2 linked regions of the Flavivirga eckloniae genome follow. The protein of the gene in region 1 binds, or shares a complex with, the protein of each later gene. Links are inferred from orthologs where the notes say so. Each region holds a gene or a part of one and is shown in the gene's direction. Other genes may lie near its edges.

The links.
Region 2: the proteins of pheT (region 1) and pheS are in contact, whole or in part, in a crystal structure (PDB 6P24), measured with the Escherichia coli proteins. The link is inferred for Flavivirga eckloniae from one-to-one orthologs.

Annotation. Positions count from the first base shown.
Region 1 is NZ_CP025791.1:5,504,647-5,514,674, reverse strand. Bases 4,091-7,118 are described here. They hold pheT (phenylalanine--tRNA ligase subunit beta), read left to right. Parts: upstream 4,091-4,405; coding sequence 4,406-6,832; downstream 6,833-7,118. Other genes in these bases: C1H87_RS22630 (phosphatase PAP2 family protein), read left to right, coding at 6,874-7,118; C1H87_RS22640 (TlpA disulfide reductase family protein), read right to left, coding at 4,091-4,254. Also shown: C1H87_RS22650 (VOC family protein), read left to right, coding at 1-342; C1H87_RS22645 (hypothetical protein), read right to left, coding at 346-2,793; more of C1H87_RS22640, read right to left, coding at 3,043-4,090; more of C1H87_RS22630, read left to right, coding at 7,119-7,692; C1H87_RS22625 (hypothetical protein), read right to left, coding at 7,847-8,611; C1H87_RS22620 (DUF2007 domain-containing protein), read left to right, coding at 8,904-9,158; C1H87_RS22615 (ABC-F family ATP-binding cassette domain-containing protein), read right to left, coding at 9,307-10,028.
Region 2 is NZ_CP025791.1:3,253,550-3,257,838, forward strand. The notes cover bases 1-2,835. They hold pheS (phenylalanine--tRNA ligase subunit alpha), read left to right. Parts: upstream 1-825; coding sequence 826-1,845; downstream 1,846-2,835. Other genes in these bases: cydB (cytochrome d ubiquinol oxidase subunit II), read left to right, coding at 1-653; C1H87_RS13480 (T9SS type A sorting domain-containing protein), read right to left, coding at 1,869-2,835. Also shown: more of C1H87_RS13480, read right to left, coding at 2,836-3,881; C1H87_RS13485 (hypothetical protein), read left to right, coding at 4,140-4,289.

The DNA of each region.
Region 1 (10,028 bases):
GAAACCAAAGCATTTTACACTCAATATTTAAACTTTGGAGTAACTTTTGAAAACGAGTTTTACCTTTTAATGCATACCCCAAATAAATCTGCAGAAATCAGTTTTTTACAACCAAATCACCCCAGTCAAAAGCCTGTTTTTCAATCGCCTTTTATGGGCAAGGGCGTATATTTAACCATAGAAGTAAAAAACGTAGACGACGTTTACAACCAATTAAAAAGCAAAGGTATTGCCATAGAAATAGAGCTTCGTGATGAACCCTGGGGAGACAGGCACTTTGCAATTGTAGATCCTAACGGAATTGGTATCGATATTGTTACATATACTGCCCCAGAAGAATAGTAACTATTCAATACATTTCAGCTTATCAATAAAAAACTCTTTATAATCTATATCCGTAATATTAAGAGTTCCCTCGGTCCCCTTTAATAGTATCGACTTAATTGGGGACTTTTTTAAATGTAAGATATGAGATTTAGTAAGGTTTCCCTTAAACAAGAACTTTCCACATTCCATGTTCCAAGTATGATAAAACGTAATGGTTTTATTATTTTCAAGCGTTACTCTTACAGACGATCGATTACGGGTAAAATAACTAACGCATCCCAAATCTACTGGAGAGTTTATAAATATACTTGCCTGTTGTCCATACTTATAGAGTTCCACTTCTAAATTATCACTTATTGAATAAGGATCCGTTCGTATATGCTGTTTTTTATAAAACTCATCATACATATTTATAGTATAATGGCATGTATTTCGAAATTTATCTCTTTTTAAACTGGTATTTTCGTTTACTTCTGTAGTTACCGATTCTTGCTGAACTTTTGGAACCTCCTTGGCTTTAATGATAGAATCCTTAATTCTTAATTGTTCTTTTAACACAGCTTCTCGCTTTCTTGCTTGCTCCAATAATTGCTGTTGATGTTGAGAATCCTGAACACGTTGCTTTTCTTTTAATTCCGCTTCCCGCTTTCTGGCTTCTTCCAATAACTTTTGCTGGTGTTCGGCTGCTTCTTTGGCTTTAAGGATTGAATCCTGAACCCTTAACCGTTCCATTAACTCTGCTTCTCGTTTTCTAGCTTGTACTAATAACTCTTGCTTCCGTCTGGCTTCTTCCTTTGCTTTAGTAATCGAATCTTGAATACGTTGCTTTTCCTTTAGTTCTGCTGCGCGCTTAGCCTGTTCCAACAACTCCTGCTTGCGTTCGGCTTCCTCTTTGGCTTTAACTATAGAATCCTGTATGCGTTGTTTTTCTTTTAACTCAGCAGCTTCTCGTCTAGCTTTTTCTAATAATTCCTGTTGGCGCTTAGCAATAGCTTCTGCTTTAACTATCGAATCCCGGATACGCTGCTTTTCCTTTAGTTCTGCTGCTCGCTTAGCCTGTTCTAATAACTCCTGCTTGCGTTTGGCTTCCTCTTTGGCTTTGACAATAGAATCCTGTATACGCTGTTTTTCTTTTAATTCAGCAGCTTCTCGTCTAGCCTTTTCCAATAGTTCCTGTTGCTGCTTAGCGATAGCTTCTGCTTTAACTATCGAATCCCGAATACGCTGTTTTTCTTTTAATTCGGCAGCTTCTCGTCTAGCCTTTTCCAATAGTTCCTGTTGCTGCTTAGCGATAGCTTCTGCTTTAACTATCGAATCCCGGATACGTTGCTTTTCCTTTAGTTCTGCTGCTCGCTTAGCCTGTTCCAACAACTCTCGTTGGCGTTTGGCTTCCTCTTTGGCTTTGACAATAGAATCCTGTATACGCTGTTTTTCTTTTAATTCAGCAGCTTCTCGTCTAGCCTTTTCCAATAATTCTTGTTGGCGCTTAGCAATAACCTCTGCTTTAACTATCGAATCCCGAATACGTTGTTTTTCTTTTAATTCAGCAGCTTCTCGTCTGGCCTTTTCCAATAATTCTTGTTGGCGCTTAGCGATAGCTTCTGCTTTAACTATCGAATCCCGGATACGCTGCTTTTCCTTTAGTTCTGCCGATCGCTTAGCCTGTTCTAACAATTCCTGCTTACGCTTGGCTTCTTCTCTTACTTTGGCAATCGAATCCTGTATACGCTGTTTTTCTTTTAATTCGGCAGCTTCTCGTCTAGCCTTTTCAAGCAGCTCTTGTTGGCGCTTGGCTATGGCTTTTGCTTTTGCTACCGAATCCCGAATACGCTGCTTTTCCTTTAGTTCTGCTGCTCGCTTAGCCTGTTCTAATAACTCCTGCTTGCGTTTGGCTTCTTCTCTTACTTTAGCAATCGAATCTTGTACGCGCTGTTTTTCTTTTAATTCTGCTTCTCGTCTTGCTTTTTCCAACAGCTCTTGTCGGCGCTTAGCTGCTTCCTTAACTTTAAGTATCGAATCTTGAATACGCTGCTTTTCCTTTAACTCGGCTTCCCGCTTTCTAGTTTCTTTAGCTTTAACAATAGAGTCTTGTTTTCTTTTTTCGTCTTCTTTCTTCTTAATTATAGCGGCTATCTTGTTCTTTCTATTTTCTTCTTCCTTAATCGCTTCTTCAAATTCCTTTTTTTCATTAGCGTAATACAAATCCATCATGTCTTCATTAACTTCTAAAAAATCGGAATTCACAAAACCAACCCATTCCTTGTACACAATTTTATAGATATCCTTGCCTAAATAAGCTGTAACTGTACATGATTCATTCTCTTTAAATTCGGCTAAAGGTTGCGACGTATCAAATGGTTTTTTATACATACTGCCGTCCTCATAAAAAGTAGTGGGTATAGCTACTTCTTGAGAAAAAACACTATGAGTTACCATAATGCAAATAACCAGAGAGAAAAGTTTCATATGGATTAATTAAAGAAGGTGTAAATATAATATATTAAACCAATAACAAAGCAATGTAAATTAAATCGAAAAAAAGATAATGCGCTCTAAGTGAATAGACTATTTACGTGCTTCAAAAATAGCACCACAAATTCAAAAAAAGCTCAATATTTATAGATACAATAGCAACATTTAGTTTTTTGCTTACGACCTTGTAAACAAAAAAACTTTAGGAGTAATACTTTTTAAAATGGAGGGGATAATTGAAAATTACTCTGCTAATAACTCATTAACAAAACTTGAAAACTCTGTTTTAAAAGCAACATATTTTTCACCAGTAGCAGGACCATTAAAACCTGTATGAATTTTTCTTACCTCACCCGTTTTATCAATAAATATAGTTGTTGGATACGACAGTACATGATTAAGCATAGGCAACTTTTCTTGAGCTTTTACCTTACTTGAAGAGCCGTACTGTGCTAACAAAACGGGGTATGTTATCCCGGTTTTATCTTTTAAACGTTTAATATTATTAAAAGCTGCTTCCTCGGTTTTTACATACTCAAAAGCCAAAGCTATTATTTCTATATCCTTATCCGGATTGTTTTTATAAAACTCGGAATAAAACTTACTCTCATCTAAACAATTAGGACACCAGGTTCCCATAATTTGTACTAAAACGACTTTATCTTTAAAGCGCTCATCGTTTAAAGAAACCATAGTTCCGGTTTCGTCGGGGAATGAAAACGCTACTTTATCGTAGCCTTCTTTTAAAAAGGTAAGGGTATTAGCATCAGGTAACTCATAAGTTTCATTACGTTTGGCCGTAAATGGCTCCTTAAAATGGTTTCCAGAATAAAACGTACCAACCATAGTACTATCGGTTACTGTAGCTGTGAATAAAAATGCATGAGCACCATCAAACGTTGATAGTTTAAGTTGATTACCATCTAAAACACCTTCCAAATAACGATAATCCCCTGTGGTTGTTCTAAAGGTTCCGGTAACGATATGCCCCTTCTGACTAAAAATTCCTTTAGCAATGTATCTATCCTCTTCAACTTTCGGACTAAAAACTGCCTCCCAATTTCCTGAAATTTCGTTTGTAGGTTTTTCCGAAGTATCGAATCGAACCGTATTCTTTTCAGCAGAAAAAGCCATGATTCTATTTAACCCAGCTTTCACAAAACTTCCTGTAAGAGCACCATCTTCAATTTTAGCAACTAAATAACCTTCAAAAACAGGCATTTTAATATATACCGAATCATTTTTATAAGTAACATCCTCAACTTCAATAATCTCTTCGGCATTTAGAATGTTTAATTTATTTTCAGAAATTACTTCGAAATTAAACGGTAAATTTTCAGTTTCATTTACTTTTAATAAAGCACGATACGTCCCCGTTTGTAATGTGTTTGTTTTTGCTTCTTGCTTGCAAGCCAAAACGAAAAGAGCTAAAAAGACTATGGTAATGTATCTCATAAAATCTATTTGAATGGTATTATTCGAAATAACGACACAATACTAACAAATAAAAAATAATATTTACTTCATTAATACCACAAATTAAAAGCAATGTTTGAATGCTAGCTTCAATATTTTATCTTTGCACTCTTAAAATAGCAAATGTTTTATGAAAATTTCTTACAATTGGTTAAAACAGTTTTTAAAAACTGAATGGACTCCAGAACAAACTAGTGAATTACTTACAGATCTAGGTCTTGAAATTGAAGGTGTAGAAAACTACCAATCTGTTAAAGGTGGCTTGGAAGGTGTCGTTGTTGGAAAGGTTTTAACTTGTGTTAAACACCCTAATGCCGATAAACTAAAATTAACCACTGTAGATGTAGGAGGTGAATCTCCTTTACAAATTGTTTGTGGTGCACCCAATGTAGGTGTTGGACAAAAAGTTCCTGTTGCCACTATTGGAACAACGCTTTATACGCCAGAAGGAGAATCCTGGACCATAAAAAAAGGAAAAATACGTGGTGAAGAAAGTCATGGAATGATTTGCGCCGAAGATGAATTAGGCTTAGGAAAATCCCATGATGGCATTATGGTTTTAGATGCCAATGTAAAAGTAGGAACACTTGCTGCAGATATTTTTGATATAGAAAACGATCAGGTTTTCGAAATTGGGCTTACACCTAATAGAGCAGATGCCATGAGCCATTTAGGAACGGCTCGCGACCTTAAAGCTGGTTTAATTCAGAAGGATCTTAATTTGGAACTTATCACGCCATCGGTTAGTGCCTTTCGTGTAGATAACCGTACCCTGAAAATTGATATCAATGTAGAAAATAAAGATTTAGCTCCTCGGTATTGTGGTGTGACTATATCTGGCATAAAGGTTAAAGAATCGCCTGCCTGGTTACAGCACCGTTTAAAAGCCATTGGATTAAGTCCTATAAACAATATTGTAGATGCAACAAATTATGTGTTGCACGATTTAGGGCAACCTTTGCATGCGTTTGATGCTGTAAAGATTTCTGGCAATAAGGTAAAAGTAAAAACCTTACCTACCGGAACAAAATTTACTACTTTAGATGGTGTAGAGCGTGAGTTGCACAAAGATGACCTTATGATTTGTGATGCCGAAAAACCCATGTGTATTGCCGGAGTTTTTGGTGGTATTGATTCTGGGGTTACAGAAGCTACTACGAGTATCTTTTTAGAGAGTGCCTATTTTAACCCTGTTAGTATTCGTAAATCTGCGAAAAGACACGGACTAAATACTGATGCTTCTTTTAGATTTGAGCGAGGTATCGACCCTAATATTACGGAGTATGCATTAAAACGTGCTGCTTTATTGATTCAGGAAATTGCTGGTGGAGAAATTACTAGCGATTTAATCGACCTTTATCCTAATAAGATTAAAGATTTTGAGGTACGCTTAAGCTTTGAGAATGCTAAAAAGCTAATCGGTGAAGAAATTCCTAAAGAGATTATAAAACGCATTCTAGCCTCTTTAGACATTAAAGTAAATAACGTTACCGAAACGGGCTTAGGTTTAACCGTTCCGGCTTATAGAAATGATGTACAACGCGAAGCAGATATTATTGAGGAGATACTGCGTGTGTACGGATACAATAACATTAAAACCACTAAAAAACTAAACGCGTCTATTTCGGGTACATCAAAATTCGAAGATTATAAAATACAGAATATTGTAGGCAATCAATTAGTCTCACAAGGGTTTTACGAAACACTTTCTAATTCGCTAACAACTCCTAATTATACCGCTTTAAGCGAACAACTAAAGGAAGAACACAATATTACCATTCTTAATTCTTTAAGTAATGATTTATCGGTTTTAAGACAATCGTTATTGTTTTCCGGATTGGAAGCCATTTCGTTTAACATTAATAGAAAACGTGGCGATTTAAAGCTCTTTGAATTTGGTAAAACTTATCATGGTTTCGGAGATAAAAAAGAAGAGTTTAAGCACTTATCGCTTTTTGTAACAGGAAACGATACGGCAGAGAGTTGGCATAGCCCAAGTAAAAAAGGCGATTTCTTTCTTATAAAAGGCTATATTATTACTGTATTAGAGCGTTTGGGGATTTCGAGATTTAATGAAACCCCAGTTAAAAACGACTTTTTTAGTGAAGGTCTAGAATTTAGTTTGGGTAAAACCAAATTGGTTGACTTTGGATTAATAAAAAAGCAAATATTAAAACATTTCGATATTTCACAGGATGTACTATTTGCAAATTTTAATTGGGATGCCATTCTAGATTTAGTTAAGCATAATACTATTAAGTTTAATTCTATTCCTAAATACCCGGAAGTACGTCGTGATTTTGCTTTGTTATTGGATGATAAGGTTACGTTTGAATCTATATACAAAATCGCGAAACAAAGCGAGAAGAAGTTGCTAAAACATGTCAATCTATTTGATGTGTATCAAGGTAAAAACTTGCCAAAAGGTAAAAAGAGTTATGCCGTTAGTTTTACATTGCAAGACGAAAACAAAACGCTTAACGATAAGCAGATTGATAAAATAATGAGCAAGCTACAAGCTAACTTTGAAAAACAACTTGGGGCGGAGCTGAGATAAATATGATGTTGCGAACAAGGATCACTCTAACAATTATTCTCTTGGTTTCTTTTAAATTGAGTGCCCAGGAGATAGCCTTAGAAAAGAAAAAGAAGGACACCACATCGATTGGTCGATTAGCTGTATATGATGCCAAACAAGCTTTTTTGGGAGTTACACATGCTTTTAGCAGACCATTCCATTGGAAAAAGAAAGACTTTGCGACTTTGGGTGCTATTACCTTGGGATCACTTGCGCTTTCTACCATTGATGATGAAGGCAGTGCTTTCTTTGTTCGTCAGGAACCAGACGTACCAAACCTATTTCAAGAAGTAGGTACTCGGTTTGGTAGTCCACAGGTCTATTTTATTGCAAACGCTGGACTTTACGGCTTTGGGTTATTCACTAAAAATGAGAAAATTAGGAAAACAAGTGTTTTAATAATTTCATCGTCATTTACCGCTGGACTCATACAAAGTTTGAGTAAAACGGCTTTTGGTAGAGCTCGACCAGGGAACATCTATAAAAGCACCGAATTCAGATTTTGGTCGAATGAACCAGAATTCCATTCATTTCCATCAGGACATACTGTTCTATCAGTTACCATGAGTCATGCTATAGCAAAACAGTTTAACAATACGTGGTCTAAAGTTGGTATTTATACCCTAGGTTCCATTGCTCCTATCTCAAGATTATTTTCTGGAGCTCATTGGCTTACAGATGTTGCTTTAGGAGCCGTTTTAAGCATTGTTGTTGTAGATTCTGTAGATAAGTTTCTCTTTAGTACCAAAGCTTATGATTACCAGGTAAAGGAAAAGAACCGCATTTCTTGGAAACTTCATTTTTCTGGGAATAAAATTGGCGTTATAGGCACATTTTAACTATTCTAATTGCTGCTATTACATCAAAACAAACTCTTTGGTTGTGTACTATAAAAAAGAGCTTGCCAAATACTTTATACATCATGTTTAAAGTTTATTTGAACAAGCTCAACCTTAAAAGCAATCTATGTATTTACAAATGGTTTCCTTTATTTTATAAAAAGGAAATTATTAGTTTATTTGAAGCAGCATTCCTTCTTTCGTCATTAGTCATACCTGAACTTCCGGCCCATCCTGTAGTTCTATGACCAAGCTTAATAGCATTGGTAGATCCTAAAAAGCTAGCCACATAAACTTTTACTTTTATCGTATAAGTCCCAGGTGGTAACGCAATCGTATGAGAAAATGTAGAATTATTCATCAAAAGACGAAAACTATTACCTCCAGGACTGTGAATCATAGGTAAATAATTAGATGAATCTGGATCATTAACTCCGTTAATATCAAGTATAGTAAACATTTGAGCAAACCCATCGCTAGTACTAGAATTATTCTGACCGACAAACAAAGTCCAGTCCATCCTCACGGTTTCTTCCTCTAAAATTGTGAATGTTCTTGTTAGGTCTGGAACATCAACCCAAGAAGTCGATTCATTAAGAGTTAAAGCACTATCAGAAACAATTACAGAGGGTATGGTCGTATTATCTACTTCATTTAAGCACTCCCAGTTTGGAACACCAGGAGACCCTATATTCACAGAAGTACATTTATTAGTAGTATCGTAAACCATTAGTCCAGTTGCTGGATTAATAATATTGTTCTTTTGAACATTGGTCATACGAGGAGGTAACAGCCCTTTATCAGAACTATCAACATCTAATATGGCAGAGTTATTAGGTGTTACGGTTCCAATTCCAACTTGGGCATAAGTCATAGAAATTAAACAAATCAATAAGTAAGTTAAGGTAATTTTTTTCATTTTTTATAATAATTAGGGGTATAAGTATGAACAATTATACATAAAAAAGAAACAAATCACAACTAACTGATTACAAATACGTTGAAGTGTTGCCATTCGTCTAAGGCTAGTTGTATTACAACTTATTAAAGAAAATAAACATACAAATAAAAAGAATGCATTTACACAACAAACATGTAAACACCTATAAGTCAACAAATAAACCGTGAGATGTTATTTGTTATTTGTTTTTTGTACTATTGAAAATTTAACATGATTAACCAACGGTTTCTATTAAATTTTGTACCTTTAAGTGATACAGTACACTATGGAAGATTCTAATTATATAAAAATATTTACCGGAGATTTTATAATCGTTCAACGCATTATTGATGAGCTGAAAGCTATTAATATTCATGCCATTGTTAAAGATACTACCGAGTCTGCTCGTTTGGCTGGTTTTGGTGGTGGTATTTTACCCGGCTTTCAGGAAGTTTTCGTAAATAAAGATGAACTAGATCAAGCCGTTCTTGTTGTACAAAGCATAACTTCTCAACTAGATACATAGAAACAAAAAAGGTATTCTAACCTTTCCTATTAAAATACCGATAATGTTTAATAAGTAAGAACAAAGACAACCAGCATTTATTCATAATTTGCTGGTTAAAACTCTAAACTCTCAGAATAAATGATAAAGTTTTGTACGCTGTTAACCTTTAAACCGCTACAGTGTACATTTTATTACGAAGTTCTTTAATTTTAGAATCTTGCATGTACTCATCAAACGTAGTGTATCTATCAATAATACCGTTTGGTGTTAACTCTACAACTCTATTTGCTACAGTTTGCGCGAATTCATGATCGTGCGTGGTAAACAAAATAGTGCCTTTAAAGTTTTTTAATGAATTATTAAAGGCCGTGATACTCTCTAAGTCCAAATGGTTTGTAGGCTCATCTAATTGAAGTACATTAGCTCTGGTCATCATCATTCTAGATAACATGCAACGTACTTTCTCTCCCCCAGATAGTACAGACGATTTCTTAAAAGCTTCTTCCCCACTAAAAATCATTTTACCTAAGAAACCACGAATATTAACTTCTTCTCTTTCTTCTTCAGTTTTTGCCCATTGGCGCAACCAATCAATTAAGTTTAAATCGTTGTTAAAAAACTCGCTATTATCCAGTGGTAAATAAGACTGCGTTGTTGTTACGCCCCAAGCAAATTTACCTGTATCTGCCTTTACTTTGTCGTTTAATATTTGATAAAATGCTGTTGTAGCTCTAGAGTCTCTAGAAAAAACCACAACCTTGTCGCCTTTAGCCAGATTTAAATCTATATCTTTAAATAAGGTCTCACCTTCGGCAGATGCTGCCAAACCTTCAATATTAAGAATTTGGTCTCCTGCTTCTCTATCGCGTTCAAAAATAATGGCCGGAT
Region 2 (4,289 bases), 2.3 Mb from region 1 along the record:
GAATGGTAAAAGATGGTGTTTCAACGCAGGAAGCTCATTATTTCTTTTTACCACTTTGGAATCCTACGTTTAGTCCACAAGCAGAGCAATTAGGTATTATTGATTGGTTTACGATCTTATTGGGCATTATAAGCGTAATAGTATTGACTATTCATGGTGCCAATTGGATTATTTACAAAACCAATTCGGCTTTAAACCCAAAATTAAAAGACGTTATTTTTAAACTCAATTTTGTGCTTCTGGCATTGGTGATTTTCTCTTTGTTTATTTGGCATATTATAGAGCCAAAACCATTTCATAATTTTATAGATTACCCTATACTTTGGGTATTTCCTTTAATAACGTTTATAGGATTATTTGGCTTGTTTAATATTAAGCGCTTTAAAAAAGATGGTTTAGGCTTTTTGTTTTCCAGTTTGTTTTTGGTGGGCGGATTAGCTTCTACAGTTGCTTCCATATTTCCCAATGTATTACCATCGACAAACAATGTAAACCCTTCGTTAACGTTGTATAATGTTGCTGCTGATGCTTACGGACTTTCTGTAGGCATTATTTGGTTTGTTATAGCATTAATTCTGGTTATAGTATACTTTATAATTCAATACAAAGTATTTAGTGGTAAAATGGATGATGTGGGTTATGGAGAACATTGAAGTTATGAATAGCTTAAATTTTTAGGTTTTAAAGCCGCAAGTCGTATTTGTACGACTGCCTTGAGAATAACCAAAAGACCACAATCTTTTGCTAAAACAAAAGGATTTCCACAGCAATCCTTAACATAAATCTCGTAAAAAATAGTAAATTTGCCATCATTTTAAGCGTGTTATGATAGATAAGATAAAAGAACTCATTGCAGAAGCAGAAACCTTTAAAACCCAATCTAAGGAAGAGGTTGAAGCGTTTCGTATAAAATATTTAGGTAAAAAAGGATTACTAAATGACTTTTTTGCTGAGTTTAAAAATATAGCCAGCGATCAGAAAAAGGAGTTTGGTCAAACTATAAACAAGCTTAAAAAAACGGCTGAAGATAAAGTAAATGCCTTAAAGGAAGAGTTAGAGAGCAATGAAGAAGTAAAAGGTGTTTATGGTGATTTATCACGTCCGGGAGAGCCGATACAGATTGGTGCACGACATCCTATATCGATTGTGAAAAATCAAATTATTGATATCTTTTCACGTATAGGTTTTAACGTTAGTGAAGGTCCTGAAATAGAAGATGATTGGCACAACTTTACAGCATTAAACTTGCCTGAGTACCATCCGGCACGCGATATGCAAGATACGTTTTTTATTCAAACGAATCCAGATATCTTATTGCGTACACACACTAGTTCTGTGCAAGTACGTTATATGGAAAATAACACACCTCCTATTCGAACTATTTCACCGGGTAGGGTATATAGAAATGAAGCCATTTCGGCACGATCTCACTGTTTTTTCCACCAAGTTGAAGGTCTTTATATAGATAAAGATGTAAGCTTTGCAGATTTAAAACAAACGCTTCAACATTTTACTACCGAGATGTTTGGGAAATCTAAAATACGATTACGCCCATCTTACTTCCCATTTACAGAACCTAGTGCAGAAATAGATGTGTATTGGGGGTTAGAAACCGAAACTGATTATAAAATCACCAAAGGAACCGGTTGGTTGGAAATTGGAGGTTGTGGTATGGTAGACCCTAATGTTTTAGAAAACTGTAAAATAGATCCAACCGAATACTCTGGGTTTGCTTTTGGGGTTGGTATAGATCGTATTGCCATGTTACTACATCAAATTGGTGATATTCGCTTATTAAGTGAAAATGATGTACGTTTCTTGGAGCAGTTTAAAAGTGCTTTGTAATACTTTCTTTAGTTAGTCATTCTTTATTTTTTGATGATCCGTTTTGTGATCACACTTTGTGAATTTGCTAGTGATAGTTTTAAGAAATATATCCCTGGATTTAAAGAGCTTATATTGATAGCTTTTTTATTTCCATAACTGGAAACCTTCTTTCCGATTATATCGTAGATTTCAAGTGTATTAAGATCACTTTTAGATTCAATATTAATGATATCTGCTGTTGGATTAGGATATATAATTATATTTGATGCTTCTGTTTTAAAATCTTCTGTACTCAACGTCTGGCTAAATGTAAGTGTAACAACTTCTGAGGGTGAGCTAGTTCCAGGGGTTTGTCCTGAACATAAAGCTCGTATGGAGAAATCATAAGCTTGTCCTTCCGTTCTTCCTCCCATTGTAATGGTTGTTGCGCCAGCAGATGCACCTGCCCAACCATTGGAATTAGTATTTACATTAAAAGGATCGGAAGTTCCTGGAGGATAAGAACGTAGTTCAAAAGTTCTTGTATTAGTAGCTTCATTGTCAAACGAAAAAGTAATGGTATTAGCAGTAACACTAAGCAATTTTAAACCCGTTGGAGGTTGGTTACAATTATCTTCAATAACTGGGACTGGACCTTCAGGAGTTAGTGTTGTCGTCGTTCCAATACGAAATTTATCTTTTAAAGCCTGTACTCTAGTTTGAGGGTTAAAATCAGCATATCGGTTGTCAAAAGATTCAAAATTTGTAGGAACATTGTCGTTCCAAATGGCATCCCTAAAGAAATCAGGATTTGTGGTTTGACCAATAGGAGAGCCATCTTTTAATGTACCATAGCCTTCATTTGCGAAAAAGTAAGTAAGTCCTTTTCTATCAAAATTAGGGTCAGCGTTTGTGCCATCTTTTGCAAAATATTCACCACCACCTCTAACTCTTCCCGCTCGATCTTCTATATTGTAAGCTTCTGGTCTATAAATGACATTAGAAACAAACACATTATCTTCGGTTCTAAGTCCTGTATCGTTCATAAACCCTTCTGAGCTTGCATTATCTGCCCAACCTAATTGGAATCCTAATCGAATCGGATTGGCAGGAAGGTAATTGGCCATAAAACCAATATTATTTACAATAAAAGTGTCTCTGGCACCTTCTTCTACAAAACCCATAAATCTTCCTGACCCGATAACAAAATTTTCGAAGCCAGTGTTTCCTAGATTTCCTGTAGGTGTAGCTACAGGAGCTCCAATCGCCGATGCACTAGTATCAAGTGTTCCACTGTTGTCAGGACTTCTACTTCCAGCGAATGCATCCCAGTCAAAACCATCCCAACCAGCATTATCGATAAAATTATGAACGGCTATGCACTCATTGGCTCCTAAAAGCCAAACAGCTCTTTTGTTAGTGTTTTGTATGTAGTTATTTCTAATTAAAGCCCTATCTACTTCCCATCTACAATTTACACCTTCCCATACATTTTTTATATGAAACCCTCTAATTTCTATGTTATTACTCCCTTGAAGGTAAAATCCTGTTGCTCTATTGTATTCATCGCCTTCTGGGTTACTTTCAATGATAGGGTTGTCAATACCAATAAGTTTTACGTTTCTACTATTACTTATAAGAAATATGTGTTCATCACTATTTTCAGGGCCTAAATCTGTAGCTCCAGGTAGAATTATATCATGATCTCCTGTTTTAAAAATACTTCCCCGTACATAAACAATAACATGAGATGGAATATTTATAGTTTGAGTTGCATTTAAAACAAAGGTTCCATCTACAAAATATGTCTTAGGAGAAGATATTGTACCTGCGGTTATATTATTTAATAACTGATTGACTGTTGTTATTGATATCGCTCCTGTTGGAGCAGGGTCAGAATAAATAATGCCGTTAAGGCAATATTGCAATCTCTCATCATTAATAATTTGTTCTTCGAACCCCGAGTTTCTAATAAAATTACGAGCCGTTTCAGAGATGCCTGCTTCTTGCAAAGTCTGTCCTATTAGATTTGTGACGGTAACTAAGGCAATTAGTATAAATAGTTTAGATTTCATTCGGTTTGGGTTTTAATTAATACATGAATTAAAAAAGACTTAACAGTTTTTTTTATTCAATGGTCCTATTGAGTAGCTTATCATAGTGAAACTATAAGGTTTTTGTTGCTACTACTTAGTTTAAATGTTTTTTTGATAGTATACAAAAACATTAAGAACGACAATTATAAAATTACTCTATAAGTTACCTTGGTTGAAGTACATATGTTTTAAATGCTAGAACAAATGCTTTATTTTTACACTCTAAAATTAGTTGTTGTGAAAAAAGATATCCAAATACCAAAAGTTGAAGACGTTTATATAGCTGTAGTAAATGAATACAATGCTATTTACAAAACGCAAGATTGGAACGCTTATATAATAAATGATAAAGAAGTTGATTTAGAAATGATCCTTATTGTTACCAGT